Regions from separate parts of the Sodalis sp. RH16 genome, predicted to be linked through region 1. Evidence: predicted binding sites of a transcription regulator. Region 1 holds the regulator's gene; each other region holds the start of a gene.
What was found. The regulator PurR, encoded in region 1, represses purine synthesis genes. The targets are predictions, from matches to a motif close to CANGCAAACGTTTGCNTG.
Positions count from the first base shown of each region.

Region 2: the regulator PurR is predicted to act here: its motif matches at 1,821-1,838, upstream of galS (HTH-type transcriptional regulator GalS).
Region 3: the regulator PurR is predicted to act here: its motif matches at 1,482-1,499, upstream of cvpA (colicin V production protein).
Region 4: the regulator PurR is predicted to act here: its motif matches at 1,275-1,292, upstream of purE (5-(carboxyamino)imidazole ribonucleotide mutase).

Region 1 covers NZ_CP178737.1:4,755,956-4,759,081, reverse strand. The annotation lists gene ACL2XJ_RS21665 (C40 family peptidase) at 1-422, shown strand, start outside; gene ACL2XJ_RS21660 (YnhF family membrane protein) at 448-537, opposite strand; gene purR (HTH-type transcriptional repressor PurR) at 737-1,753, shown strand; gene cfa (cyclopropane fatty acyl phospholipid synthase) at 2,181-3,126, shown strand, end outside.
Region 2 covers NZ_CP178737.1:5,735,517-5,738,642, forward strand. The annotation lists gene mglB (galactose/glucose ABC transporter substrate-binding protein MglB) at 1-445, opposite strand, end outside; gene galS (HTH-type transcriptional regulator GalS) at 658-1,698, opposite strand; gene pmrB (two-component system sensor histidine kinase PmrB) at 2,024-3,076, opposite strand; gene pmrA (two-component system response regulator PmrA) at 3,106-3,126, opposite strand, start outside.
Region 3 covers NZ_CP178737.1:5,873,672-5,876,797, forward strand. The annotation lists gene purF (amidophosphoribosyltransferase) at 1-902, opposite strand, end outside; gene cvpA (colicin V production protein) at 936-1,424, opposite strand; gene dedD (cell division protein DedD) at 1,615-2,430, opposite strand; gene folC (bifunctional tetrahydrofolate synthase/dihydrofolate synthase) at 2,420-3,126, opposite strand, start outside.
Region 4 covers NZ_CP178737.1:3,212,263-3,215,388, forward strand. The annotation lists gene purK (5-(carboxyamino)imidazole ribonucleotide synthase) at 1-676, opposite strand, end outside; gene purE (5-(carboxyamino)imidazole ribonucleotide mutase) at 673-1,182, opposite strand; gene ACL2XJ_RS14755 (UDP-2,3-diacylglucosamine diphosphatase) at 1,422-2,150, opposite strand; gene ppiB (peptidylprolyl isomerase B) at 2,162-2,656, opposite strand; gene cysS (cysteine--tRNA ligase) at 3,025-3,126, shown strand, end outside.

The DNA.
Region 1 (3,126 bases):
GCCACAAAAAACGCTATCAGCATGCCAAATTGACGGCGATGAACAAGCTGATGTCCCAGATGGGCAAGCCTTATCGCTGGGGCGGCATGTCGCCCAATACCGGGTTCGATTGCAGCGGCCTGATCTATTATGCTTATAAGGACGTGGTACGGATTCATATGCCCCGTACCGCCAATGAAATGTTTCATTTACGCGATGCGGCGCCGGTGAAGAAAGACGATCTGGAAAGCGGCGATTTGGTTTTCTTCCATATCACCAACCGCGGCGCGGCGGATCATGTGGGCGTTTATTTGGGCAACGGACGGTTTATCGAATCCCCCCGCACCGGCCGCGATATCCGCATCAGCTATCTGAATGAAGATTATTGGGCGGATCACTATGTCGGCGCCCGCCGGGTCGTGACGCCGAAAACCATTCGCTGAAAGGAAAAAAAGGCGCCTGGGCGCCTTAATTCATTACCGCGGTAAAGCTGAACGCAATGATCACCAGCAAGGAAAATACCGTGGTCATTAATGACAATTTGAAATCGCTGCTCATCACTTCTCCTTATCACTACACCTATCGCTGAACGGGATATCTTTACACCCGTAGGTTGTAAGCAGTGTCGCATAACCCGATTAAAAAAGCTTGCCGGGCAGCAACTCCCGAGCATATTTATCTTTATCGCTTTCACTTTAGTGCCGAATCAAGGAAAATTGGCGATTTATTTATTTCGGCGTACAGGAGTTCTACACGCATGGCAACCATTAAAGACGTGGCGAAACGCGCCGGGGTATCCACCACTACGGTGTCACATGTCATCAATAAGACGCGATTTGTGGCGCAAGAGACCAAGATCGCCGTTTTGGAGGCCATCGGGCAGCTGCACTATTCCCCCAGCGACGTGGCGCGCAGCCTTAAGATCAACCGCACAAAATCCATCGGCCTGCTGGCCAGCTCAAGCGAAGCGCCCTACTTCGCGGAAATTATCGAGTCGATTGAGCACCACTGTTTTGTGCGGGGATATACCCTTGTGCTGTGCAACTCCCATAACGATCTGAACAAACAGGGCGCCTATCTGGCGATGCTGGCGCAAAAACGGGTGGACGGGTTGCTGGTGATGTGCGCCGAATATCCCGAACCGTTGCTGAATATGCTGGAAGAGTATCGCCATATCCCCATGGTGGTCATGGATTGGGGCGAAGCTCGCCGGGATTTCACCGATACCATTATCGACAATGCCTTCGCCGGGGGTTACATGGCGACCCGCTATCTGATTTCCAGGGGGCATCGCGATATCGGCGCCATACCCGGCCAACTGGCGCGCAATACCGGGGGCGGCCGTCATCGCGGCTACCTGCGGGCCCTGGAAGAAGCCGGCATCGCCATTCCCCATCAATGGATTGTGCAGGGGGATTTCGAACCGGAATCCGGCTATCAGGCCATGAAACTCATTCTGTCCAGGCCGCAAAGGCCCACGGCGGTATTTTGCGGCGGTGATATCATGGCCATGGGTGCAATGTGCGCCATTGATGAAATGGGCATGAAGGTTCCCGATGACATCTCAATTATCGGTTATGATAATGTGCGCAATTCGTGCTTTTTTACCCCGTCATTGACTACCATTCATCAACCCAAAGAAGAGCTGGGCGAGGCCGCGCTGACCATGCTGCTGGACCGTATCACCAGCAAACGGGAAAACGCCAGGATTATCGAAGTGCATCCCGCCCTGATTGTACGCCGTTCGGTGGCCGACGGCCCGTTTCGCTCCTGAAGGGCGGCGCACGGCCTCCTGAGCCCCTTATCAAAGGTGATTCGCTCCCGAATGTAATAATATATTTCATACCGCCGAATGTGCCTGATGAGTTATTGTTTCGATAGGAAATCATTAACTTATCTGTGAAATACATTATTCTGTCAGCTATTGTCTAAACCGGAATGCAGGCTTATACTCAATATCGTTAACAAATATAACGAGTTGTCTAATAATTTTGCTTTAAAAGAATGTCGTGTTTTTACATGGCGTCATCCTATTTATGAAGCGCCCGTCTGACAAACAGTCTATTGGTGTTTTTTATATTCCTCTGTTTATTGTGGTACATCCGACACCACGGATACCCGTGGATGATTATAAAAGCCCGCAGGTATCGGCTACGCTTTTCCTGACGGGGTTATAACAGAAGAAAGGTGATGGAGAAGCTATGAGTTCCTCGTGTGTTGAAGACCTGAGCTTTCATGATAATGCTTGGTATCGAATCATCCATGAAATGCTTGCTGAGGCAGGTGTAAAGATCAACGGCGCAAGGCCGTTTGATATTCATGTCAAGAACCCGGAATTTTTTAAACGCGTGCTAGAGGACGGGTCATTGGGGTTGGGTGAAAGTTACATGGACGGCTGGTGGGAATGCGAGCGACTGGATATCTTTTTTCAGCGCGTTTTAAGAGCCGGTTTGGAAAATAAGCTTCCCCGGCATTTCAAGGATGTTATGCGCGTTGCCGCCGCGCGGCTCATGAATCTTCAGTCTAAAAAACGGGCTTGGATTGTCGGCAAAGAGCATTATGACTTGGGTAATGACCTGTTCAGCCTGATGCTGGATCCCTATATGCAGTATTCGTGCGGCTATTGGAACAAGGCCACCACTCTGGAGGAAGCGCAGCAGGACAAGCTCAGGATGATCTGCGAAAAGCTGCAGTTAAGACCGGGCATGACGCTGCTGGATGTGGGCTGCGGCTGGGGCGGGCTTGCCGCTTATGCGGCCAAGAACTACGGTGTTTCGGTTCAGGGGGTGACTATCTCCGCTGAACAGCAGAAACTGGCGCAGGATCGCTGCGAAGGTTTGGACGTCACTATCTCGCTGCAGGATTACCGCGACCTCAACGTGCAATTCGACCGTATCGTTTCGGTGGGCATGTTTGAGCACGTAGGTCCGAAAAACTACGCCACCTATTTCGACGTCATTGATCGCAACCTGAAACGCGACGGCCTTTTCCTGCTCCATACCATCGGATCCAACCAGACCGATATGAACGTGGACCCCTGGATCGACAAATACATCTTCCCCAATGGCTGCCTCCCTTCCGTGCAGCATATCGCGCGGGCCAGCGAGAAGCATTTTGTTATGGAGGACTGGCATAATTTCGGTGCCG
Region 2 (3,126 bases), 980 kb from region 1:
GCTTGGCGATCAGTTCGCCCTGGATAATACCGGACTCTTTGGAGTCGGTGCCGACATAATACGCCTTGTCATAGCTGTCCAGATCTTTGCGGCTCGGTTCCTTATTATAAAATACCACCGGAATACCGGCGCCGCGGGCTTTGGAAATAATCACCGGCGCAGCGGCCGGGTCAACCAGGTTTATTGCCAGCGCTTTAACGCCTTTGGCAATCAGCACGTCTACCTGGTCGTTTTGTTTGGACTGGTCGTTTTGGGAGTCATTCATCAACAGCTGAACGCCGGTGCTCTCTTTGGCGTCTTTTTCCAGGGCTTTACGAACCTCCGACATAAAGTTGTCATCGTATTTATAAATAGTTACCCCGATACGGGTGTCGGCAGCCCGCGCCACGACTGAAAATAACAGTCCGGCGGCCACGGCGGTAAGAACAAAAGCCTTTTTATTCATTAGATTCTCCGGAAATTTGTAAGGTTACGTTTTGGGTAGAACAATTTCCAAATACTCATACACCGGTAATGCCAGCAAAGAGAGCAAAGGCCGGGGTAAAAATTTTCAGGGTCCGGCTGGACAAGTGTTTTGTCCATGTCAGGCGTAAAACATGGCTAGCATAAAGGGATAAATGTTAATAAACTGTGAATATTCTCACACTTTGAAAACGGTTACATCTCATCTTGTGATGAGGAAGTGATCGCCGCCACATTTCGCAGCGGAGCCACGGAATGGCGGCGAACCACCGTCGGCATAAACAGATGGGTCTGCTTGGGATCCAGCAGCCCGGCGGTACCTTGCAGCGCCAATTCGGTGGCCGCCACCGCCATGGCGAAAATCGGGTACCGTATGGTGGTGAGGTGCGGGCTGGTATAACGGGAAATGGGGATATCGTCGAATCCCACCACCGAGAATTGATTCGGCACCGCAATGCCGTTTTCCCGCAGGGTGGCCAGCGCCCCCACCGCCATGGCGTCGTTATAGACAAACACCGCCGTCAATTGTTGATTACGGCCGAGCAGCTCCACCATGGCCGCTTCTCCTCCCTGCAAATCCGGCGAGGCCAGCACCTGCCAGCTTTGCGGCGGCGTAATGCCCTCTTCCTGCATCACTTGCAAATAGCCCTGGTGCCGCTGCGCCTCATCTTCTATGGGATGATTGGAGCCGATATAGCCAATCTGCCGATGCCCCTGTTTTATCAATGTCCGGCTGGCCATCAGGGCGCCGCTGACGTTATCCAGCCCGACACAGCGGTGTTCATAGCCCGGGATGATTCGGTTTATCAGCACCATGCCCGGCTCCCGCTCCATAAAAGGAATCAATTCCTCGTCGGAGAGGATTTTGGCATGCACCACCAGCGCGCTGCAGCGCTGGCGAATCAGAACCTCAATGGCGTGCCGCTCTTTTTCCGCCTGGTGATAGCTGTTGCTGATCAGCACATTCTTTTTATGGCGCTGCGCCACCGTATCCACCGCCTTTACCAGCGCGCCGAAAAAGGGATCGGACACATCCATCACCACCACGCCGATGGTGTCGCTGCTTTGCGTGGCCAGCGCCTGCGCGTTGGCATTGGGACGATAGCCCAACTCATTCACCGCCTTCATCACCCGGTCACGGGCTTCCTTGCTGGCGATGGCGCTGTCATTTAATACTCGTGAAACGGTCGCCACCGAGACTCCGGCCAACCGCGCCACATCACGTATGGTGATCATGTCATCCCCTGTTATTTATGACGTCCGCCCAGGATAATATTTGACCAAACGGGTGAAGCACGTTTTGTTCAGGCACCGGTGGTGTTACCCATTGCCGTCACAGGTCTGAAACATAAGGCGCTATCCTAACCGTTTTCTTGCCGCCGCAGCGTGAAACAGCTCACAGGACCGAAAGCGCTTACATAAGAAAAACGGAATCGCTTTCATCGGGGAAAAAAGAGGCGTCGCCGCAAGCGTTTATGAGCAAACGGGAAGATATCCGGAAGAAAACAGTTGCTCTGCCCGGTCAGCCAAGGCGGCTAAAAGGGGATGAAGGAGCGAGAGGTCAGAGGGACTCCGGCAGCAGCAGGCGGGCGATGGTGCCCGGGATATCCTGCCGATTGACCAGTTCAAATTTGCCGTTGTGCAGTTGGGCAATGCGCGTCACGATGCTTAAGCCCAGACCGATACCGTTAAAGCGCTGATCCATGCGGACGAATTTTTTCGTCAGCTCCACGGCCTTGGCAGGATCAATCCCCTGTCCCTGATCAATCACTTCCAGCAGAATGCTGCCATCTTCGCTGCGCGCCAGCCGGATATCGATTTGGCTCTCTTGCGGGCCGTAACGGTGGGCATTTTCCACCAGATTGCGCAGCAGCAGGCGTATAAGTATTGCATTGCCCTGCAGCAGGATTTCTTCTTCCGGCAGGATCCAGCACAGGGTTTGCCGGTGCAGCCGCGCCATTTCCTCCAGTTCCTCCCGCTGCGGCGCGATTACATCCGCCATCAGTTTCACCGTCTGGTAATGGCCGGAAGTAAAATCATGCCGGATACGGGCCAGCATCAACAACTGCTCCACGGTATAGGACATATTGTCTACCCGCTCAATCAGCGGCTGGTTATCGACGGCGGCCTGTTTTTCCTGCAATTCCAGGTGCAGCCGGATACCGGCCAGGGGCGTTCGCAGCTCATGGGCCACATCGGAGGTAAATTGGCGGTCCTGCTGCAGCGTGTCGTTGAGCCTCGCGAGCAGCTGATTAAGACTGCGGGTGACGGCAATGACTTCTTTGATGTTGCTTTGTTCCGGCAGCGGCTCGAAATTCTCGGCGCCGCGCTTTTGCAACGCATTCTGCAAGCGGGAAAGGGGCAATGTTATCCAGCTCACCGCCTGAAAACAAAACAGCAGGGTGACGATGATCATCATCAGCGCCGGCACGCTTAATGCGGCAATAGCCTCGCGGATCTCCTGGTTGACGTGTTCGTTGCGCACACTTTCCGCCAGCGTGCGGTTCACCAGCAGATCAATCTGTTCTTTGCTTTCGTGCCACAGCCAGATGACGGTAATAAACTGGCAGCATAATAAAATAATGCCCAGTACCACAATTAACCGCCAGCGCATGCTGATAAGCGGGGGCGCGGAGGAAGGCGTCACGTGTTTTCACCGTTTTC
Region 3 (3,126 bases), 1.1 Mb from region 1:
GGGATCACCACGTCGATATCCAGATCTTCCCATTCGCGGGCGATTTTCTCACCCAGTTTCTGGCCCATGCGCACCCGCGCGCTATAAACGGACACTTTATCGATAAAAGAATCCGGGCGGGCGAAATATACATATTCAAACAGGCAGGGATGGTTCTGCGGGTTTTCAGCGCACTGGCGGGTAAACAGCTGGCCTTTTTCGGTGATGTACACCGCTTCGCCAGGAGCCACATCGCGCAGGAATTCAAAACCCAGGGTATCCAGCGCCACGCTTTCCGACGCCACCATATATTCGTTGCGTCCGTCGGCCAGGGTGCGTTTGCCGATCACCAGCGGACGGATGCCGTTGGGATCGCGGAACGCCACCAGCCCGTGGCCGATGATCATTCCCACCACGGCATACGCGCCGCGGATCTGCTGATGGGTCGCGGCCACGGCGGCAAAGATATTGTCCGCTTCCAGGGGATAATCCGGAAACCGGTCCAATTCGCTGGCGAAAATGTTCAGCAGAATTTCCGAATCGGACGTGGTATTGATATGCCGGCGCCCTTTATCGAACAGCTTGGTACGCAGCTCATGGGCATTGGTCAGGTTGCCGTTGTGGGCCAGGGTGATGCCGAACGGGGAATTGACATAAAAGGGCTGGGCTTCGGAAGCGCTGGAACTGCCGGCCGTGGGATAACGGACATGGCCGATGCCCATGTTGCCTTGCAGCCGTTGCATATGCCGGGCTTCAAAGACGTCTTTCACCAGGCCGTTGGCTTTGCGCAAACGAAAGCAGTTCAATGCATCGATGGTGACGATGCCCGCGGCGTCCTGCCCACGATGCTGAAGCACCGTTAACGCGTCATAAATCGACTGGTTGACCGGCATAAAACCGGCGATACCGACAATACCGCACATGTAGTCATTTCCTCATCAGCGTTACCGGAGCGATTAATGCTTCGGTAAAAAACTCGACGTGCTTGCCAGATAGTCAAAAAACCATCTGATGATACCGCTGAACTGCGGTATCAGCTCCGACTGATGCCAGTCAGCGCTTTGGGCAAAGCCGGTGAAGGTGTCCAGAAAGAACAGGATCGCCGCGACGATCAAGATGCCCCTGAGTGCGCCGAAACACACCCCCAGCACCCGGTCGGTGCCGGATAACCCGGTCCGCTCCACCAAAGAGCCAATCACGTAATTGACGATTGCCCCGACTATCAGGGTCGCCACGAACAACAGGGCAATCGCGATACCGTTGCGAACAAGCTGATCTTCAAAGCGGGTAAAATAGACTGCGAGATATACATAATAGTGGCTGGCGACAAAAAAAGCACATCCCCAGGTTATTAACGATAACGCTTCCCGGATAAACCCGCGAATCAGGCTTACCAAGGCTGAAAAGGCAATGATGCCGATGATGACATAATCAACCCAAGTCATGCGTACATCCCATGATAATCCGCCCCGACAACTGGTTCGCGGCGAATTCTATCAGAAAACGAAAACGTTTGCGCACCGGAATTCCGTCCTGTCATTAAATAAATAACGGCGATTAAAAAAAGCCGCCCGCCGCAGGAAGATAGAGCGGAACGGTGAAAAAGCCGGCATTTTTGCTCCGCTCCTCCCACGGTTAACGTACCTGATAGGCACGCAGCTGGCCGCTCAGGCCGCTTAACTGATTCATTTCCGGCAGCGCGCCCTGCAGCTTATCCTTTGAGGCGTCCGGTCCGACAAAGATCCGGGTAATCTGGCCCGCCACCGGTTGGGACGGCACGGTATAGACCCGATAACCCGACAGCCTCAGCTTGGCGGTGATTTCAGTCACCTTGGCGGCGTTTTTCAACGCCCCCAGCTGTACCACCCAGGCCTGGCCCTTCGGCGCCTGCTCGGTGGTTTGCTGCGCTTCGGGCTTCGGCGCCGGCGCGGCGGGTTTCGGTGCCGCGGCCACGGGCCTGGGCGCCGTATCCTCCGGGGAGGGCGCCGGTTTGCTTTCCGGTCTGGCGATGGGTTTCGCCGGCGCCGTTTGAGCCGCCGGGGACGACGGTCTGTTTTCCGGCTTCACCGCCGGCTTGGCCTGCGCCGGACGGGACGCCGGTTTCACCTGCTCCTGACGCGCGGCGGGCGCATTGGGCTTTGGCACCACAATGGCGGGTTGTTCCGGGGCATCGGGGACCGGCGCCGCCGACTGCGACTCCCCTGCCGGGGCGTTGTTAGCCTGCTCCACGGCAGCCCCCGCCCCTTCCGGCGGCTGGCTGGGCAACGCCTGGTTGGCCTGGGGAGACACCTCGGTTTCATCGGTATCCCCCGGTTTGGGCACCAGGGGGATGGCGGCGAATTCATCCTGATAATGCTTCTTTTTGCCGTCCAGCAGGCCCGGCAGCACTATCACTCCCAGCGCGACGATGATAATGGTGCCCACCAGGCGGTTTTGAAATTTACTCGCCACGTTGTTTCTCCGCGTTAACCACCGCCAGGACCGGCGCAACGGTATGAAACGACCCGAACACCAGTATGCAATCCGCCGGATCGGCGTCCTGCAGCGCCTGGCGCCAGGCATCGACCACGTCGTCGAACCGGCGCGCCCTGTCCAGATGGGCCGCTACCTGAGCCGCGCTGGCGCCGCGCGGCCCGTCCAGGCCGGCGCAGTACCATTCGTCCACCTGTCCGCGCAGGCAGTCCAGGGTAGCGGGAATATCCTTGTCGGCCAGCATGCCCACCACCGCCCGGACTTTGCCCGCTACCGCCAGCTGTGAGAGCTGGGCGGACAAATAGCCGGCGGCATGGGGATTATGCGCCACGTCGAGGATACATAAAGGATGCCGCCGCACAATCTGGAAACGGCCCGGCAGGGACGCCGTCTCGAGTCCATGGCGGATGGCCGCCTCGTCGTACTTGAGAGACGAACGCCGCAGGGCGGCCAGGGCGGTGGCGGCATTGGCCAGCGGAATCGTCGGCAGCGGCAGGCCGGTGTATGAAACTTCTTCGTCACGCCAGCACCAGCTGTCCTCATTGCGTTCATACCACCAGTCGCGATCGCGGCAGTACAGCTTCGCCCCCACGGTTTGTCCGTAGAGGTCGATAGAGGACGGACGGTCCGGCTCACCGATTACCGCCGGTTTGCCGCCGCGCAGGATGCCGGCCT
Region 4 (3,126 bases), 1.5 Mb from region 1:
CCATCGCCATCACGCCGACGTAATCCAGTTCATGCATGATGGCCGATAGCATCAGTTCCGCTCGGTGCTGCAATGCCGCGTCCGGCTGCGGCAGCGCGACGCTGGCGCGCAAGATGCCGTCCTGGTGCAGATTATGGGTCAACGGATAAAAAACGCTGCCGCCGTCAAACCCGCGGGCGCCGATTAACGACACCTCGCCGGAGAAGGGGATGCCCTGTTCGACAATACAGCTGCCATAGCAATCCTGGGGCAGGCCAGCTTCTTCGCCGGGAGTGAGCCGCCACTGGCCGCGTCCGTCATAACCGCCCACGCGGCGTTTGACGATAGCCAAATCACCAAAGGAATTGAACACCTGCGGCCACTGCGCCGCCCCGCTGAGCTCTTCCCATGGCGCGGTGGACAGCCCGAGCTGGTCCAGCAATTGTTTTTGCGTCAGGCGATCCGCCAGCCGCGGGAATATATCCCGGTTAACGAATGCCTTATGGCGCGCCAGCTCCAGGGTCAGGGGTGTTTCGGGCCAGCGTTCGATTTCAGCGGTAATCACGCTTTGCTGGAACGGCACCGATTCAGGCTCCGCGTCCAGGCCCACCGGGAATACCTGTATGCCCAGGGGCTCGCCCGCCTGACGCAGCATGCGCCCCAGTTGGCCGTTGCCTAAAACACAAACCGGTTTCATGCGTCCTCCCGCGGATCGGGATGGGCCAGAACCTCGTCGGTTTGCGCCTGCCGCCAGGCCGCCAAACGGTCCGACAACGCCTGGTCATGCAAAGCAAGTATCTGTGCCGCCAGCAATGCGGCATTGGCGGCGCCGGCCTTGCCGATGGCCAGGGTGCCCACCGGTATGCCGCGAGGCATCTGCACAATGGAATAGAGGCTGTCCACGCCGCTCAGCGCCGCGCTCTGTACCGGCACCCCCAGCACCGGCAGCAGGGTTTTGGCCGCCAGCATGCCCGGCAGGTGGGCCGCGCCCCCCGCCCCGGCGATGATCACCTGAAAACCCGCCGCCGCCGCTCCCTGGGCAAATTCAAACAGCTTATCCGGTGTACGGTGCGCAGAGACGATTTCCGCCTGAAAGGGGACCTGCAGGGAAGTGAGAATGTCCGCGGCGAACTGCATGGTTCCCCAGTCACTTTTGGATCCCATCACGATGGCGATTTTTGCCGGGGCAGGATTGGCTTGCATGGACGGAATGCTCCTGTGGTTGCGCTAAAACGACCCCCGTCACGCCGGGATGCCGGTAAAAGAGGGCGTAGAGCATATCATGTGTCACGGGCGAGGAAAACGGTTGCGTATCCTGTTAAAGCAGAATTATAGATCACATATATCACCTAACGCGGACCAATGGAAAAGAGGCGCCGATAACATTCCCAGCACCTGTTTCAGACATAGCTGACGTATGGGAGGAAAGAATTTTGCGCCGGCTAGCCCTCGAAGGGGAATTCAATCAGTTCGATACTTTCCCGGCTGACCTTGATCATGGAGCCCTGATGGTGCCAGGCGCCGAGCACCGCCCGATGGAGCTGGCCCGAGGACAGTGGCTGGATGTGGATGGCCGGGCGGTGGGTATGGCCGTGAATCAGCCAGTCCACTCCATGGCGCTCGGCGACGGCGACCACCGCCTGCGGGTTGACATCCATGATCTCCGGGGATTTTGCCTGGTTGGCCTGTCGGCTCCCGGCGCGCATCCGATCGGCGATACGCAGGCGCCAGCGCAGCGGCAATGCCAGGAATAATCGCTGCAGCCAACGCCGGTTGACCCGCCGCCGGTAACGCTGATAGCGGACATCATCGGTACACAGGGTATCCCCGTGCAAAACAAGGATTCGGCGATCGTATAAATCCAGTCGTTGCTCTTCGGGCAGTATGATCATGCCGCAGGCATCGGCGAAACGCCGGCCCAGCAGGAAATCACGGTTGCCGTGGATAAAAAAGCACGGGATGCCCTTTTTATGCAGCGCGCGCAGCGCCGCGGCGACTTCGCGATGCAGCGGCGCGGGATCGTCATCCCCTATCCAGGCCTCGAACAGGTCGCCCAGGATATAGAGCGCGTCGGCGTGGATCGCTTGCCGCTGTAAAAAATGCAGAAAACCGGCGGTGATCGCCGGTTCTTTATGACTTAGATGAAGATCCGCAATAAATAAGGTTGCCATTGCAGCAGTGTTTATTCTTCCACCGTCACGCTGGTGATAATGACATCTTCTTTAGGCACATCCTGATGCATGCCGCTGCGGCCGGTGGGGACATTTTTGATTTTATCCACCACGTCCAGGCCGTCGGAGACTTCGGCGAAAACGCAGTAGCCCCAGCCGTCGGCATTTTCAGAGCGGAAATTCAAAAAGTCATTATCCACCAGATTAATGAAAAACTGCGCGGTGGCGGAATGGGGATCGTTGGTCCGCGCCATTGCAAGCGTGCCGCGGTTGTTTTTCAAACCGTTGTTGGCCTCGTTTTTGATGGTCGCCTTGGTGGCTTTTTGCGCCATGCCTGGCTCAAAACCGCCGCCTTGAATCATAAAACCGTTAATGACACGATGGAAAATGGTATTATCATAAAAGCCGCTACGGCAGTAATTCAGGAAATTCTCGACGGTTAACGGTGCCTTGTCGGCGAAAGTGTTAATGACGATATCGCCGTGATTAGTGTGGAAAGTGACCATAAATAGTTGTCCTACGAGTCAGAAAAGGAGTTATACCCTATTGATTTCATGTTGCAGTAAAGCGGCAACGTGAAAGATGACGGGTATATTCACTGCCAGGGAAACAGACCGAATTTATAACATAAGTCCGGCGTGGAGTCAGCATACACAGCAGATAACACCGGTTTCTGTTAATATGTCCGGCCAAATCCCCCGCAAAACGGTTGCTTTTCGATCGTGGCATAGTCCGTGGCATAGTCCTCCGTGCTCGCTTGGCGCCTGGTCTTGCATTCCCAACGTCTTCAGGGTTCAATACCCCGTTGCATGAACAATCTGTCTAAACCTGTCGGTATGCACACGTACCTGTTACTACCATGGAATGAATGTAGATGCTGAAGATTTTTAATACCCTGACCAGACAAAAAGAGGAATTCAAACCTATCCATGCCGGAAAAGTCGGTATGTACGTGTGCGGTATCACTGTTTATGAC